DNA from 4 places in the Anoxybacillus sp. FSL W8-1294 genome. Region 3 is predicted to be linked to each of the others. Evidence: riboswitches for the same ligand, from Rfam matches in the RefSeq annotation. Region 3 holds a riboswitch; each other region holds the start of a gene.
The links. Region 3 has a riboswitch for S-adenosylmethionine ahead of mtnK (S-methyl-5-thioribose kinase). Riboswitches for the same ligand answer to the same signal wherever they lie in the genome.

Region 1 (4,205 bases), 150 kb from region 3:
TCCGAGCGTTGTTAAAAACGATGTATATGCGCTATCTTCAATCGCTAACATCGGTGATCCATGCGCAAGAAATAAAGCAGGTGCTTTCATTATCTCCCTCCTTTTTTTTAATGTACCATATATATTTCTGATTTGTCGATTTTTGCATGCGAGGCGCATGGTCGGGCAGTTGTGCATAACATGACGATGAATATGAAAAAGAGGTGAGAACATGTATTATTACTATCCGCATTACGTGTATCCAATGTATCCATATCCGGTCATGCCTTATCCGCTTCCGCCAGCAACCGCGAAAGATTACGGGCCGAATCCATTTGTTGTTCAAATAGAAGAAGCGACGAAACAAAACAATATGTTTCGTACGACGTTATGGACAGGTACGCATTTACAAGTGACGTTAATGAGCTTGCGTGTCGGGGAGGATATTGGTTTAGAAATTCATCCGGGCGCGGATCAATTTTTACGTATTGAACAAGGCGAAGGGATTGTACGGATGGGGAAAAAGAAAAACGAGCTAACGTTTGAACGACGAGTGGGCGACGGTTCTGCTATTTTTGTCCCTGCTGGAACATGGCATAATGTAATAAACATTGGAAACGTTCCGCTAAAATTGTATTCCATCTATGCACCGCCACAACATCCAGCGGGTACCGTCCATCCGACAAAAGCCGATGCTCTTGCGGCGGAATGAGAGAAAAAGGGGGACAATCTTTGTCCCCCTTTTTCACTGCCAAACTACAAAAAATGTGATTGAGTACTCAACTTCAAAACAGAAAAGCTATTGACACAGTGTTGTCGGTTCTATTGGATCTGTGTATTTTGTTCATATTATCTCTTTTTATGATTTTGTTCTATTAGTAATTGGATAATGTGTTCGTTTTGTTTAATTTGTATATCGCTATTTTTTTTTAGCTGGTAAGCACATTTCAAAAGAAAAAATAGTGAAAATGCAAAAATAATAATGGCTACAAGTGAAAAGTATCCCATTGCTCTCCGTCCTTAGTAATTAGTTTTCAATTAAATAATAAAAATCATTCTTAGAGCTAGTGAATATTTATTAATCGTCCTACATTCTTGTACTTATAGTAAGAAGATTCCCAGATAAAATTGCCTTAACATAAACATTTGCTCCACCAAGTCCTCCTAACCATGATACATCAGCAGAAAACTTAGCTGTTTTATCCGTATGATTCAAAGTAATGTTATTCAGAGTTCCTCCGATAATCCAATAATCATAGGAATAAGCTTTAATAATTTGGGATTGTTCGATATTGTTAGGAATGTTAACATCAATAAAATAACTAATTCCCATATAAGGGGTTGTTGCTTTTACTTGGTAAGTAGACTTCCCATATGGAAAAAGATGTTGATACGAAAATACACTTACTTTGTCATAATTCATGCTTTCCGATAAAATAAAGGGCTCAACGATAAAGGTTATTTCTTTCCCAAATTCATCGACGATACTTATCTCGTGTTTTTCTTGATTAGACAAATCGAACTGAACGACAATCTCTTTTTCGTTTTCTGTTTCTTCTGTAACAGATAGTTCTGATGCATATGAAAAAGACTCGTAAAACCCGAATACAAAAATATTAGTCAGAAATATTGTAAGAGTAAGAATTTTTTTCAATTGGAATACCTCCTAGTAATTATAATTTAAGATATATTTTACATGATTTATAGTCCAAAATTCTATATAATTCACATTATTGTAAAAAATAAAGTTTGTCATATTCCTATACAAGGAGGTATGCGTTCTGTTATATCAGATAAGACTTATCTGTTGTTTTTTATATAAAAAAGGGGTTCATCATCACAACATGTGCTTGACAAGCGATATGCTCTCCTAGACAAAGATTTGCAAAAATCATTGACTCACTGATTTTTCCTTACAAGCGCGAGGGGGGCATGTTGCGAAAAAATCAAGCACAACTTTTAGTGAAGAAAACAGTTGCAATTTTGTTGTAAATGATGTACATTAATTAAAAATCAGAAAATTCAATACCGTTTTACGTTCTTATCAAGAGAAGGGGAGGGACTGGCCCGATGAACCTTCAGCAACCAGCCGAAAGCGGTCAGGTGCTAAATCCAGCGAATTGGCGTTCAATTCGGAAGATAAGAAGAAGCGATTGTCTATGGACAAAAAAGCCTTCTTCTTTGAAGGCTTTTATTTTTTTAGAAAGGAAGAGAGCGAATGAGTCATGTGGAAACGATATTAGCGCAAATTGGCAATCGAAGCGAGACGGTGACAGGGACGGTCAATCCGCCAGTATATTTTTCAACAGCGTATCGGCATGAAGGAATCGGACAGTCGACAGGGTACGATTACATTCGAACCGGCAACCCAACAAGGCATATTGTCGAAGAAGCGATTGCACAGCTAGAAGAAGGAGATCAAGGTTTCGCTTGTAGCTCAGGTATGGCAGCGATTCAAACGGTGTTTGCTCTGTTTGAAAGCGGCGACCATTTTCTCGTTTCCGCCGACTTATATGGCGGAACGTATCGGCTATTTGAAAAAGGGTGGAAGAAATACGGTTTGTCGTTTACATACGTCGATTTTCGCGATCTCGATGCGGTAAAGGCGCATGTGACGGACAAAACGAAAGCGATTTTTTTAGAAACGCCGACAAATCCACTTATGCAAGAGGCGGATATTGAAGCGGTGGCAACGTTCGCGAAGCAATATGGGCTTCTTCTTATTGTTGATAATACGTTTTATACCCCTGTGTTACAAAAGCCATTAACGAAAGGGGCTGATATCGTCATTCATAGCGCGACAAAATATTTAGGCGGGCATAACGATGTGCTTGCCGGGCTCATTGTCGCCAAAGGAAAAGAGCTGTGCGAGCAACTCGCGATGTATCATAACGCGATCGGGGCGGTGTTATCACCGTTTGATTCATGGCTGTTAATTCGCGGCATGAAGACGCTTGCGCTGCGCATGCGCCAGCACGAACAAAACGCAAAGGCGATATATAAATTTTTAGTCGAACATGAAGATGTGACGGACGTATTGTATCCGGGGAGAGGCGGCATGTTGTCGTTTCGCGTGCGCGATGAAAAATGGGTGAATACCTTTTTACAAAGTTTAAAACTGATTACGTTTGCGGAAAGTTTAGGCGGTGTCGAAAGTTTTATTACGTATCCAGCGACGCAAACGCATATGGATATTCCAGAGGATATTCGCATCGCAAACGGGGTGTGTAATCGCTTATTGCGTTTTTCTGTCGGCATTGAACATGCGGACGATTTAATTGCCGATTTAACTCAAGCGTTTCAACGCATGAAAGAGGTGTAAAAGATGGATTTACAAACACAACTTGTTCATAATAAATGGCGAATTGATGCGCAAACAGGGGCAGTTAGCGTCCCGATTCATCATGCATCGACGTTTCATCAGTTTGATTTTGATACGTTTGGCAAGTACGATTATAGCCGTTCGGGAAATCCGACACGCGAGGCGCTTGAGGAAACGATTGCGGAATTAGAAGGTGGAGTGAGCGGTTTTGCGTTCGCTTCCGGCATGGCTGCCATTTCAACAGCATTTTTATTGTTGTCAAAAGGAGATCACGTATTAATTACCGATGATGTGTATGGTGGAACGTATCGCATCATCACGGACGTATTGAGCCGATTTGGCATCGAACATACGTTTGTTGATATGACCGATTTAGATGCGGTAGCGCGCCACATTCGTCCAAATACGAAAGTCATTTATATGGAAACGCCATCGAATCCGCTTTTGAAAATTACGGATATTCGTGGGGTTGTGAAGCTTGCGAAAGCGCACGGTTGTTTGACGTTTTTAGATAATACGTTTGCGACCCCTCTGTTACAGCGTCCGCTTGATCTCGGCGTCGATGTCGTTTTGCATAGCGCGACGAAATTTTTAGCTGGCCATAGCGACGTTGTAGCTGGGCTGGCGGTTGTAAAAGACGAGCGTCTCGCAAAACAGCTTCGCAAACTGCAATATTCGTTCGGGGCGGTGCTTGGCGTGCAAGATGCGTGGCTCGTGTTGCGCGGGTTAAAAACGCTTCACGTTCGGTTAGATTATGCTTCACGTTCGGCGTTGCAGCTGGCGCAGTTTCTCCATCATCATCCGAAAGTTGCGCACGTATATTATCCTGGGCTTTCTTTTCATGAAGGACACGATATTCATCGCGATCAAGCGCGCGGATTTGGTGCGGTGCTGTCGTTTGAAT
Region 2 (4,205 bases), 1.4 Mb from region 3:
TACTTATTGGAAATACGATCGTGATGGGATACATTTCAACGAACCATCGCTTAAATCCGCTCGTTCCAGTTAACGATCCATTAGCAAACAGCTTAACTGTCATCGTTCCGAAGTGGGTCGACGTATTGCATTTTAACTTTTCGCACCATACAGAACATCATTTGTTCCCAGCGATGAGTTCAAAATATTATCCGCTCGTTAAACAATATATTAAACAACTATGGCCGGATCGTTATTATGAAATGCCGATGACAAAAGCGTTAATTGCGCTATGGAAAACACCACGGCTTTATCACGAACAAACAGAACTAATCGAGCCGCGTGAAGGATATGTATACGGCACGCTTGGATATGGATTAAATATAGATGACCTTTCGCATAAAGTGAAAGAAAATGTTATAGGAAAAATGGTAAAAGAAAAATAAAGCGTTGCATCTCGGCGCTTTTTGTTTTTATAAAGAAAACAAGACGTGGACAATTCGCCACGTCTTATTATTTTCTTGCATGTTTTATTATAGGGGAGATGTGTCATTGAAAGCTATTTCATTTTTTCTTTTAATTTGCTTTTAATATAATTTTTCGTCTTCTCGTCATTTTTTAGCCTCCTTTTGTTCGTTTTTGTATACTACTATATGTTCCATTTCGTAAATGGTTTGTACAAACTTTGTACAAACAATAAAAAAAAGAAAAAAGCTGCCGAAACAGGCAGCTTTTGTTGTTTACGCGATTGGCCCACCGAGTTTTTCGATGCGTGGATCAATGTTTGTGAATTTTTTAAAGTTTTCCTGGAACTTCGCCGCAAGCTCTTTTGCTTTTTGTTCATATGCTTCCTGATCTGCCCATGTGCTTTTCGGTTGTAACACTTCATCAGGCACACCGGGAACGTGAAGCGGGATATGAAGACCGAAAATAGGATCTTGAACGGTTTCTACGTTGTTTAATTCCCCTTCTAACGCTGCTTTTACCATCGCGCGTGTATACGATAGCTTCATTCGTTCACCAACGCCGTATCCACCACCAGTCCAACCGGTGTTTACTAAAAACACTTGAACACCGTGGGCGTCAATTTTTTGACCAAGCATGTCTGCGTAACGCGTTGCAGGAAGCGGTAAAAACGGTGAACCGAAGCATGTAGAGAACGTTGCTTCCGGTGCTGTAATTCCGCGCTCTGTGCCCGCTAACTTGCTTGTATATCCGCTTAAGAAATGATACATTGCTTGTTCTTTCGTTAATTTACTAATTGGCGGCAATACCCCGAATGCATCTGCTGTTAAAAAGACGATCGTATGCGGATGACCTGCAATGCTTGGTTGAACAATATTATCCATCGCTTCGAGCGGATATGCTGCGCGCGTATTTTCAGTTAATGTTGCATCGTCATAGTTTGGTATGCGCGTGTCTGGGTCAACGATGACGTTTTCTAATACAGAGCCGAAGCGAATCGCATCAAAAATTTGTGGCTCTTTTTCACGTGATAAGTTAATGCATTTGGCATAACATCCACCTTCAATATTAAAAACACCGTTGTTTGACCAACCGTGCTCGTCATCGCCAATTAACCGACGGTTTGGATCAGCAGAAAGCGTTGTTTTTCCTGTACCAGATAAACCGAAAAAGAGCGCGACATCACCTTCTTGACCGACGTTTGCTGAACAGTGCATCGGGAAGATTCCTTGTTCTGGCAATAAAAAGTTCATGACAGAGAAAATGGATTTTTTCATTTCACCAGCATATTCTGTTCCACCAATTAGTACAGTGCGGCGCTCGAATGAGATGATAATAAACGTTTCTGAGCGCGTGCCGTCAATAGATGGATCAGCTTTAAATGTTGGTGCAGAAATGACTGTAAATTGTGGTTCATGTGTTTGTAATTCTTCCGCTGTTGGACGAATGAACAATTGATGGGCAAATAAGTTATGCCAAGCAAATTCGTTGACAACTTGAATCGGCAAACGATAAGCTGGATCTGCGCCTGCAAAGCCATTAAATACAAATAGTTCTTCTTTTGTCATTAAATAATCGATCACTTTGTTGTAAAGCTTATCAAATACCTCTCCAGAAATAGGTTGATTGACAGTTCCCCAATCAATTTTATGTTTCACAGACGGTTCTTCGACAATATATTTATCCTTTGGAGAACGGCCTGTATATTTTCCAGTTTTTGCACAAATTGCTCCTGATGAAGTTAGGATGCCTTCTTTCCGAGCTAGTACTTTTTCTACTAGTCGTGGTACAGATAAGTTATGAAAAACCCCATCCCTTTGTAAGAGTGTTGATAATTTGTTTGTCAGTTCAATGGAATTCATTGGACAAAACCTACCTTTGTTTGATTTATCTTTATGTAAAAAGTATAACACATTTTGATAAATAGTCCATACTAATTATTGTATTTTTCTTCAGTTTAATTTCAAAATAATCCATATAGAAAAACGTTGACTCGTTTCGTACAGATGTGATATGATGCTGAGATGAACGGATACTCTTATCCCGAGTTGGTGGAGGGAGACAGGCCCGATGAAACCCAGCAACCGTCACATACGTGAAAAGGTGCTAACCTGTGGCAAGGGAACGCCCTTGAACGATAAGAGTGAAAGGCGCAGACAAATGCAAAAACCTTTCCTCTGAGGGAAAGGTTTTTTTCACGATAGACCATAATAAGAGGGATGAGTACCGTATCATTTGTCATTATACTGAGGAGGAATGTTTGAATGCCTAAACGTCGTCTGTTTACATCTGAATCTGTAACGGAAGGGCATCCGGATAAAATTTGTGACCAAATTTCCGATGCGATTTTAGATGCGATTTTAGCAAATGATCCAAATGCGCGTGTTGCGTGCGAAACGAGTGTAACAACAGGACTTGTTTTAGTGAGCGGAGAAATTACAACATCTACATATGTAGATATTCCGAAAATTGTCCGTGAAACGATTCGTGGAATTGGCTATACGCGTGCAAAATACGGTTTTGACGCAGATACGTGCGCCGTATTAACATCCATTGATGAACAATCCCCAGATATTGCGATGGGTGTTGATAAAGCGTTAGAAGCTCGTGAAGGACAAATGACAGATGAAGAAATCGAAGCGATCGGTGCAGGAGACCAAGGATTAATGTTTGGTTTCGCGTGCAACGAAACGAAAGAGCTTATGCCGCTTCCAATTTCACTTGCCCATAAACTTGCGCGCCGTTTAGCAGAAGTGCGTAAAGAAGACATTTTACCATACTTACGCCCGGACGGAAAAACGCAAGTGACAGTGGAGTATGATGAAAACGGCAAACCTGTACGCATCGATACGATCGTTGTTTCTACACAACATCATCCAGAAATTACACAAGATCAAATTGTGCGCAACATTAAAGAACATGTCATTCAACCTGTCGTTCCAGCGGAGTTGATCGATGAAAACACAAAATATTTCATTAACCCAACAGGTCGTTTCGTCATCGGTGGTCCACAAGGTGACGCAGGGTTAACAGGACGCAAAATTATCGTTGACACTTACGGTGGTTATGCTCGTCACGGCGGTGGGGCTTTCTCAGGAAAAGACCCAACGAAAGTAGATCGCTCGGCAGCATATGCGGCTCGTTACGTAGCGAAAAATATTGTCGCAGCAGGTCTTGCGGATAAATGTGAAGTGCAATTAGCATATGCGATCGGTGTGGCGCAACCTGTATCGATCTCAATCGACACGTTCGGCACAGGCAAAGTGTCTGAAGATGTATTAATTGAAGTGGTGCGCAACAACTTCGACCTTCGCCCAGCAGGCATTATTAAAATGCTCGATCTCCGTCGCCCGATTTATAAGCAAACAGCAGCTTATGGCCACTTTGGTCGCACAGATATCGACCTTCCTTGGGAGCGTACAGATAAAACGGAAGCGTTAAAACAACAAGCATTAGAGTTAGCGAAGTAAGGAAAAGAGGAGAGTTACAAGATGTAGCTCTCCTTTCCTATTTTTTAAGTAAGAACAGAAAGTCAACTACCCCCACTTAGCTAACGCTTGAAGTGAGGGCTTGCAACTCCCCAGAAGTGCAAACGGACTCTGTCCTCCTTCCTTGACTTGGGGTTGCATCAGGGGCAGGTTGACGACTACCCAACGACGCAGGTCATGCCTGCATCGTTACCGATTCTCTCGGCATGTCTGTTGGCAGTACTTGGCTTCCACACACAACAGACGGACCCACGCTCGATGTTTTACGGTTAC
Region 3 (4,205 bases):
TCATTAAAAGACACAAGTATCATTAACGCAACAAGACGGAAAGTGTACGAAGTATTAAAGCAGGCAAGATTAGATGTTGAGTGCGGAACAGGTGCACGAACAAAAATGAATCGTATTCGTTTAGGTTTGCCGAAAACACACTATTTTGATGCCTGTTGCGTTGGAGAAAGCACACCAAACCACTTGTACTTCAAAACAAAAGAAGTGTTATTCATCAAGGCAAAAGGGCGTGGCAGTCGTTCACGCACAAACCTAGATAGATATGGCTTCCCAAGGGGTTATCTTGCAAGACAAAAGTTCTTCTTTGGCTTCCAAACAGGAGACATGGTTAAGGCTATTGTTCCAAGAGGAAAATACAAAGGCGTGTGGTTTGGTGAAGTGGCATGCAGGAAGACTGGAAATTTCGACATCAAAGGAAAAGACGGTAAACGTATCGCACAAGGAATCAGCTATAAATATATTCAAGTCATTCAGCGATTTGATGGATATACTTACAGAAAGGAGGAAGCGGAGCTTGCACAAGGCGCAATTCCTCCCCGTGCCTAAAGGCAGGGGCTTCCTTGCGTGAGTTTCGTGAAACGAATGAATATTGCTTGTATACAAATGGACATTGCCTTTGGGGAGCCGGAAAAAAATAAACAAACCGTCGTGCGCTACATGGAACAAATTGCCCGTAACGTCGACGTCGTCGTCTTGCCAGAGCTATGGACGACAGGATACGATTTAGCGAGACTTGGCGATATCGCCGATGAAAACGGCGAAGATGCAAAAACGTTTCTTTCTTCGCTTGCACGTGCGTACAATGTGCATATTGTCGGCGGATCGGTAGCGAAAAAGACAGAAAGACAAATAACGAACACGATGTATATCGTCGATCGAAACGGCGATGTCGTTTGTGAATATAGTAAACTTCATTTGTTCAAATTGATGGATGAACATAAACATTTGCAAGCTGGGGAAACGACGGGTATATTTTCGCTTGACGGTGTGACGGGCGCAGGCGTCATTTGTTATGACATTCGCTTTCCGGAATGGATTCGCGCTCATGTGCTTCACGGTGCCGAAGTGCTATTTGTCGTCGCCGAATGGCCGCTCGTTCGCCTGCATCATTGGCGCACGTTGTTAATGGCGCGCGCGATTGAAAATCAATGTTACGTCGTCGCTTGCAACCGCGCAGGAAAAGATCCGAACAACGAATTTGCCGGCCACTCGATGATTATCGATCCGTGGGGAAATATTCTTGCGGAAGGAAATGAACAAGAAACGGTCATTGTGGCGAATATCGACATAAACGAAGTGCAAGACGTGCGCGCGCGCATCCCGATTTTTGCCGATCGTCGCCCAGATGTGTATAAAATTTTTGAAAAAAGGGATTGACAAACAAGCATAAAGCGATGTATGATTCGAATCAAGCGAATTCACGAAACTTTTTCACTGTTCAAAACATTTAAATAATGGTAAACACTCTTATCAAGAGCAGGTGGAGGGACGAGCCCGATGAAACCCGGCAACCGGCGATGACGCACGGTGCTAATTCTTGCAGCAGTAGGCTGAGAGATAAGAGGTGCGAAGCAAACTTCAAACCTCTTTCGTTCAGCGAAAGAGGTTTTTTATTTATGCTAAGGGAGGAATTACTATGTACGAACCGTTAACAGAGCAAAAGGCGGTCGCGCTCGCGATTCGTTTAGGGCTATTCCAAGAAGATGCACTTCTTTCATGCCAAGAAATTGGCGATGGCAACTTAAACCTCGTCTTTCGCATCGTCAACGAGCGCACAAACGACAGCATCATCATTAAACAAGCGTTGCCGTACGCGAAAGTCGTCGGCGAAAGCTGGCCGCTTACATTAAAGCGCGCGACAATCGAAAGCCAAGCGTTGCGCACGTTCGCAAGCTACGTCCCTCAGTATGTACCAAAAGTGTATTATTCCGATGAGACTTTAGCGATTACGGTGATGGAAGATTTGTCGCATTTACAAATTGCACGCCGCGGGCTGATCGAAGGAAAAACATTTCCGAAGCTTTCTGAACATATCGGTGAGTTTGTCGCGAAAACAGCTTTTTATACGTCTGATTTCGGCATGAATCAACAACAAAAAAAGAAGCTCGTGCAACAGTTTACAAACCCTGAACTTTGTAAAATTACGGAAGATCTCGTCTTTACCGACCCGTTTTTTGACCACGACACGAACAGCTTTGAAACGGAGCTTCGTACAGACGTCGAACAACTTTGGCAAGATGATGAACTCAAGCGCGAAACAGCGAAATTAAAACGGCTCTTTTTAACAAAAGCAGACGTGTTGCTTCATGGCGACTTACATACCGGAAGCATATTCGCAAGCGACGATGACACGAAAGTAATTGATCCAGAATTTGCATTTTACGGTCCGATCGGCTTTGATTTAGGGCAATTTTTTGCCAATTTACTATTAAACGCCCTCTCTCGCCATGAAAGCGAACGCGAGCCGCTCTTTACGCATATTGAAAAAACGTGGGACGTGTTTGTTCGTACATTTACGACATGTTGGCAAGAAAGCAACGAACCGTATGCGCGTGTTTCTTTCGTGCTCGACGACATCATGAACGACGCGCTCGTCGAAGCGATCGGATTTGCGGGTTGCGAAGTCATTCGCCGCACGATCGGTTTAGCGCATGTGGCGGACCTCGATGAATTGCCGCTTGAACGGCGACTCGAAGCGAAACGGCACGCTCTTCGCCTCGGACGCGAACTCATCGTGCAACGTGAACATTTGCCGATTCATGCTATCAAACGTCTCGTACAACAAACCGCACATGTCAACAGCTAGGAGGAAAATGATGAAATCTGTACAATGGCACGATACGCATATTACGATTTTAAACCAACAAGCGTTGCCTCATAAGACTGAATATTTAGACTTAAAAAACATAAAAGACGTATGGGACGCGATCGTCGCGTTAAAAGTGCGCGGGGCGCCGGCGATCGGCATGACCGCTGCCTTCGGGTTAGCGCTTGCGGCAAAATCGTATGAAACAAACGACTTAGCACAGTTTCACGCCAATTTAAAGCGCGACCGCGACTATTTAGCGAGTTCGCGCCCGACTGCCGTCAATTTATTTTGGGCGCTTGACCGGCTCATGAAAAGCGTCGCCAACGCCACCTCGGTCAATGAAGCGAAAACGACGCTCATTCATGAAGCGATTTGCATTCAAGTTGAAGATGAAGACGTATGCCGACGCATCGGCGAACATGCCCTTTCTTTGTTCCAAGACGGCGATCGCATCATGACGATTTGCAATGCGGGGGCGATTGCAACGGCGCGTTACGGCACGGCGCTCGCACCGTTTCATTTAGCGAAAGAAAAAGGAATGACGCTTCATGCGTACGCTTGCGAAACGCGCCCTGTGCTGCAAGGTGCGCGGCTTACCGCTTGGGAACTTTCGCAAGCTGGCATCGATGTGACGCTCATTACAGACAATATGGCGGCGCAAACGATGAAAGCAAAGCGCATTTCTGCCGTCATCGTCGGGGCAGACCGCATTGCCGCCAACGGCGATACAGCGAACAAAATCGGCACGCTCGGCTTAGCGATTTTAGCGAACGCGTTCAACATTCCGTTTTACGTCGCCGCTCCGCTATCGACGATCGACTTACAGACGGAAACAGGCGACGACATTCCGATTGAAGAACGGGCGAAAGAAGAAGTGACCCATATCGCTGGTGTAAACATCGCGCCGAATGTGAACGTGTACAATCCTGCATTTGACGTTACGCCGCATGAACTCATTACCGGCATCATTACCGAAAAAGGCATCGTGTCTGGCGACTACAAAACGAAGCTACCGACATTATTTGAGGAGGTTTCCGCATGAAAAAACTATCAATACTCATCGTGCTTATATTTGCCCTTTTAACAGGGTGCACGAATGAACAAGACGCCGTATCGAAACCGGCCGAACAGCCGAAACAAGAAGCGAAAGAAGAAGCAAAAGGAGAAACAGAACAAGCCGACATTCCAGAAGCGTTACAAAAGCCGATTAAGATTGCTGCCATTATGCAAATGTCGATCGGCACGTTTTCATCGCAATATATCGCCGGCGTAAAAGAACAAGTCGCGAAATTTGGCGGCGACGTGCAAATTTATAACGCCGACAACGATTTAACGAAGATGGCCTCATACGTTGAAACAGCAATCAACCAAAACGTCGATGCCATTTTACTAGACC
Region 4 (4,205 bases), 230 kb from region 3:
GTATCAACCGACTGAAGCAAACCGTTTAGTTGATCAGCCATCGTTGTAAATGCTGCATTTAAATCAGCAAGCTCATCTTTCCCGTTATATTTCACAGGCTCGATGCGCAAATTGCCGCTTGCGATTTGCTTCGCGTTTTCAGCAATTTTTTTGAGCGGCGTCGTAATTTTTTGCGTTAGACGGAATCCGCTAAATCCAGCAAACAATAACACGATGACAATCGCAACGAGCGAAATGGTAATAACGCCTGAAATTTGCTTTTGTAACGTTTGTTGCATATACGTATAATATTCAGCGACATACGTGTTCACGACGTATATGTCGTTTAATACTCCTTCTGCCCGCATCGATTGGCGGCGAATTTCCGCTACATTTCGCGCATCAAGTGCCGCTTTCGATTCCGCATCAAGCGCCGCAAATTTTTTATTCGCCTGTTCAAGTGCAGAACGGAAATACGGTTGAGTTAATCCTTTATTTAACGCTTGAAGTAGCTTTTCCGATTCCGCTAAATGAACAAGCACTTCTTGTTTATTTCCTTCTGTCGGGCTATACGCATAGTTGCTTAAACTTTGCTTCGTCGCCTTCAATTCTGCTTGTAAATGTTGCGTCTTCATCATGAGTGGCACAAAATCTTGATTGGACGATTGAATCGACAGCATATTCATAATAATAAACACAATAATGGCGCCTGCAATAATTGGCGTGGCTAATGAATGAAATAACAATCGCTGTTTAATGGACATCGTATCCCTCCTTTATTGTGCGATGCCGTTCGTCGCTTTTTCTTTCCATTTTTCAAGCGTTGCTTGTTGTTCTGGAGTGAATGTCACAACGCGAATCGGTGCTAAATCAACACCGTTTTCTTTTAAGCCGAGTTCGACCGTCCCTTTAGGCACTTCTTTCTTTTCGACATATTGTTGAATGACCGTATATAGCGCCACATCGACATTTTTTAACATCGATGTCACAACCGCTTTTTCCGCATAAAAATATTGGTCGCTATCGACACCGATCGCATATTTTTTATTCATCTCCGCTTCGCGCAACACGCCAACACCTGTAAACCCTGCTGCTGCGTACAACACGTCGGCACCGTTTCCGATCATTTGTTTCGCGATTTGTGCCCCAAGTTTATCATCACCGAAATTGCCGGCATACACTTCTTGTACCTTCGCTTCTGGCTTCACCGCTTTTACCCCTTGAATAAAGCCGTTTGCAAATTTACGAATTAAAGGTACATCCGCTCCGCCAACAAAGCCAACGTTGTTCGTTTTCGTCAACATGCCAGCGACGACGCCCGCTAAAAAGCTTCCTTCATCTTCTTTAAACGTAATCGAAGTGATGTTTGGTAAATCAGACACCGCATCAATCAATATAAATTGTTGTTTCGGATATTTTTTCGCGACTTTTTCTAAATCTTGTTGCACCATAAACCCAAGTCCGATGACAAGATCGTTCCCAGCTTCAACAAGTTCCGTTAGCCCTTTTTCATACGTTCCGGTTTCTTTTAATTCGCGATAGTCAAAAAAGACGCCAAGTTCATCACGCGCTTTCATCAATCCTTTAAACGCCGAATCGCTAAATGATTGATCGCCAAGTCCAACGTCTGATAACATAATGCCAATTTTTACACGCTCTTTCGGCTGAAATGAGCTCGTTTGCGAACACCCAGCGGCAAGCAACAAAACAAATGCCATCATGAGTGAAATGATTTTTTTCATAAAATTTCCTCATCTCCTTACTATTCGATTAAATCTCACTTCATTTATTATATCGACAACATTCGACAGTTTGTTTACTTTTTAATATAAAAATTTTGTAAAGTTGTTCATATGCCAACGATCGACTATAATGGAAACACAACGAATTTATGCCGAGGTGATCCATATGTCAAAAGAAAGTTCATTTGATATCGTGTCAAAAGTCGATTTGTCGGAAGTCACGAACGCCATCAACATCGCGTTAAAAGAAATTCAAAATCGCTATGACTTTAAAGGGAGCAAAAGCGACATTTCGCTTGAAAAAGACGAGCTTATTCTTATTTCCGACGACGAGTTCAAACTAGAACAACTGAAAGATGTGCTCATCGGCAAACTTATTAAACGTGGCGTCCCTACAAAAAACATTCAATACGGAAAAGTGGAAGCTGCGTCTGGCGGAACGGTGCGCCAGCGTGCGAAACTCGTTCAAGGCATCGACAAAGACAACGCGAAAAAAATTAACACAATCATTAAAAATACAGGTTTAAAAGTGAAAAGTCAAATTCAAGAAGACCAAATTCGCGTCAGCGGCAAAAGTAAAGACGATTTGCAAAAAGTCATCGCCGCGATTCGCGAAGCAGATTTACCGATCGACGTCCAATTCGTCAACTACCGTTAAGAAGGCTATGCGCCTTCTTTTTTCTTTTCTCAAATAAAATAGTTGAATATTTCTAAAAAATCAGTTACATTTATGAGTAACTTCATACACATCATCTTATCGAGAGAAGGGGAGGGACTGGCCCGATGAACCTTCAGCAACCTGACGATCGTCAAGGTGCTAAGTCCAGACAAGCGATTCGCTTGGAAGATAAGAAGGAGCGTGCAACGTCTTCTTCTTATGGAGGAGACTTTTTTATTTGAAAAAGAAACGGAGGAATGGACGTGGGATTGCTAGATGATTTAAAAGAACGCATCGTCATCGCCGATGGAGCGATGGGGACGTTATTATATGCGCACGGCATCGATCGCTGTTTTGAAGAATTAAATGTGACAAAGCCTGAAGAAATCGTTCATATTCACGAAGCGTATATCGAAGCAGGAGCTGAAGTGATCCAAACGAACACATATGGCGCCAACTATGTAAAACTTGCTCGCTACGGCTTGCAAGACGATGTGAAAGAAATCAATAAAGCGGCTGTCCAACTTGCCAAGCAAGCCGCAAAAGGACGCGCCTATGTGCTCGGCACAATTGGGGGACTCCGCAGCACAAATAAAAGCACCATTTCGCTCGAAGAAGTGAAACGAACGTTTCGCGAGCAACTGTACGTCTTGTTAAACGAAGGCGTCGATGGCCTGCTGCTTGAGACGTATTACGATTTTGAAGAACTGCAAACCGTTCTTTCCATCGCTCGCCAAGAAACGACGTTGCCGATCATCGCCCACGTCACCTTGCACGACATTGGCGTCTTACAACATGGCATGCCGCTTGCAGATGCGCTGTGTCAACTCGAACAGCTTGGCGCCGATGTCGTTGGCTTAAACTGCCATCTCGGTCCGTATCATATGTTGCGCTCGCTTGAAGAAGTGCCGATTCCGACGCGCGCCTTTTTATCGGTGTACCCAAACGCAAGCTTGCCGCAATATCGCGACGGACGGTTCGTTTATGAAACGAGCGAACAATATTTTGAAGAAACAGCGCGCGCCTTTCGCGATCAAGGAGTTCGACTCATCGGCGGATGTTGTGGAACGACGCCGAAACATATTTCCGCTATCGCTCGCGCCCTGTCCGACCGCACACCTGTATATGAAAAAAAAGTGAAACAACGGCATACAATCGTCGTGCAAGAAGCGGAACGGGCGAAAGAACCTTCCTTAGCCGACATCGCCCGCACGCGCCGTTCGATCATCGTCGAGCTCGATCCACCAAAAAAGCTCGGCTTAACAACATTTTTAGAAGGCGCCAAAGCGTTGAAAGAAGCACATATTGATGCGCTAACGCTTGCTGACAATTCGCTAGCAACACCACGCATTAGCAACGTCGCTGTCGGAACGATCGTCAAACAACAACTGAACATGCGCCCGCTTATTCACATTACATGCCGCGACCGCAATTTAATCGGCTTACAGTCGCACTTAATGGGGCTTCATACGCTCGGCATGACCGATGTGCTCGCTTTAACCGGCGATCCATCAAAAGTCGGCGACTTTCCAGGGGCGACATCCGTCTACGATTTATCGTCATTTGACCTCATTTCGTTAATTCGTCAATTTAACGAAGGGCTTTCGTATTCTGGAAAACCGCTCGGACAAAAAACGAACTTTTCCATCGCTGCGGCCTTTAATCCGAACGTACGCCATTTAGATAAAGCGGTGAAACGACTAGAGAAAAAAATTGAATGCGGAGCGCAATATTTTTTAACGCAGCCGCTATATAGTGAAAAACAAATCGAAGACGTATACGAGGCGACAAAACATTTGGCGACGCCAATTTACATCGGCATTATG

Region 1: it holds a riboswitch for S-adenosylmethionine, as region 3 does, so the genes downstream of both, NSQ23_RS11310 (methionine biosynthesis PLP-dependent protein) here and mtnK (S-methyl-5-thioribose kinase) in region 3, are expected to answer to the same signal.
Region 2: it holds a riboswitch for S-adenosylmethionine, as region 3 does, so the genes downstream of both, metK (methionine adenosyltransferase) here and mtnK (S-methyl-5-thioribose kinase) in region 3, are expected to answer to the same signal.
Region 4: it holds a riboswitch for S-adenosylmethionine, as region 3 does, so the genes downstream of both, NSQ23_RS11820 (bifunctional homocysteine S-methyltransferase/methylenetetrahydrofolate reductase) here and mtnK (S-methyl-5-thioribose kinase) in region 3, are expected to answer to the same signal.

The regions. Positions count from the first base shown of each region.
Region 1 covers NZ_CP150179.1:2,126,854-2,131,058, reverse strand. The annotation lists gene NSQ23_RS11325 (class III extradiol ring-cleavage dioxygenase) at 1-90, opposite strand, end outside; gene NSQ23_RS11320 (cupin domain-containing protein) at 212-691, shown strand; gene NSQ23_RS11315 (DUF5626 family protein) at 1,067-1,633, opposite strand; SAM riboswitch class I at 2,018-2,125, shown strand; gene NSQ23_RS11310 (methionine biosynthesis PLP-dependent protein) at 2,198-3,301, shown strand; gene metC (cystathionine beta-lyase) at 3,305-4,205, shown strand, end outside.
Region 2 covers NZ_CP150179.1:565,133-569,337, forward strand. The annotation lists gene NSQ23_RS03110 (acyl-CoA desaturase) at 1-425, shown strand, start outside; gene pckA (phosphoenolpyruvate carboxykinase (ATP)) at 720-2,306, opposite strand; SAM riboswitch class I at 2,480-2,588, shown strand; gene metK (methionine adenosyltransferase) at 2,709-3,914, shown strand.
Region 3 covers NZ_CP150179.1:1,976,946-1,981,150, forward strand. The annotation lists gene iscB (RNA-guided endonuclease IscB) at 1-546, shown strand, start outside; gene NSQ23_RS10525 (carbon-nitrogen family hydrolase) at 583-1,377, shown strand; SAM riboswitch class I at 1,465-1,564, shown strand; gene mtnK (S-methyl-5-thioribose kinase) at 1,637-2,806, shown strand; gene mtnA (S-methyl-5-thioribose-1-phosphate isomerase) at 2,793-3,851, shown strand; gene NSQ23_RS10540 (sugar ABC transporter substrate-binding protein) at 3,848-4,205, shown strand, end outside.
Region 4 covers NZ_CP150179.1:2,207,973-2,212,177, forward strand. The annotation lists gene NSQ23_RS11805 (methyl-accepting chemotaxis protein) at 1-743, opposite strand, end outside; gene NSQ23_RS11810 (BMP family ABC transporter substrate-binding protein) at 756-1,721, opposite strand; gene NSQ23_RS11815 (YajQ family cyclic di-GMP-binding protein) at 1,888-2,379, shown strand; SAM riboswitch class I at 2,473-2,575, shown strand; gene NSQ23_RS11820 (bifunctional homocysteine S-methyltransferase/methylenetetrahydrofolate reductase) at 2,643-4,205, shown strand, end outside.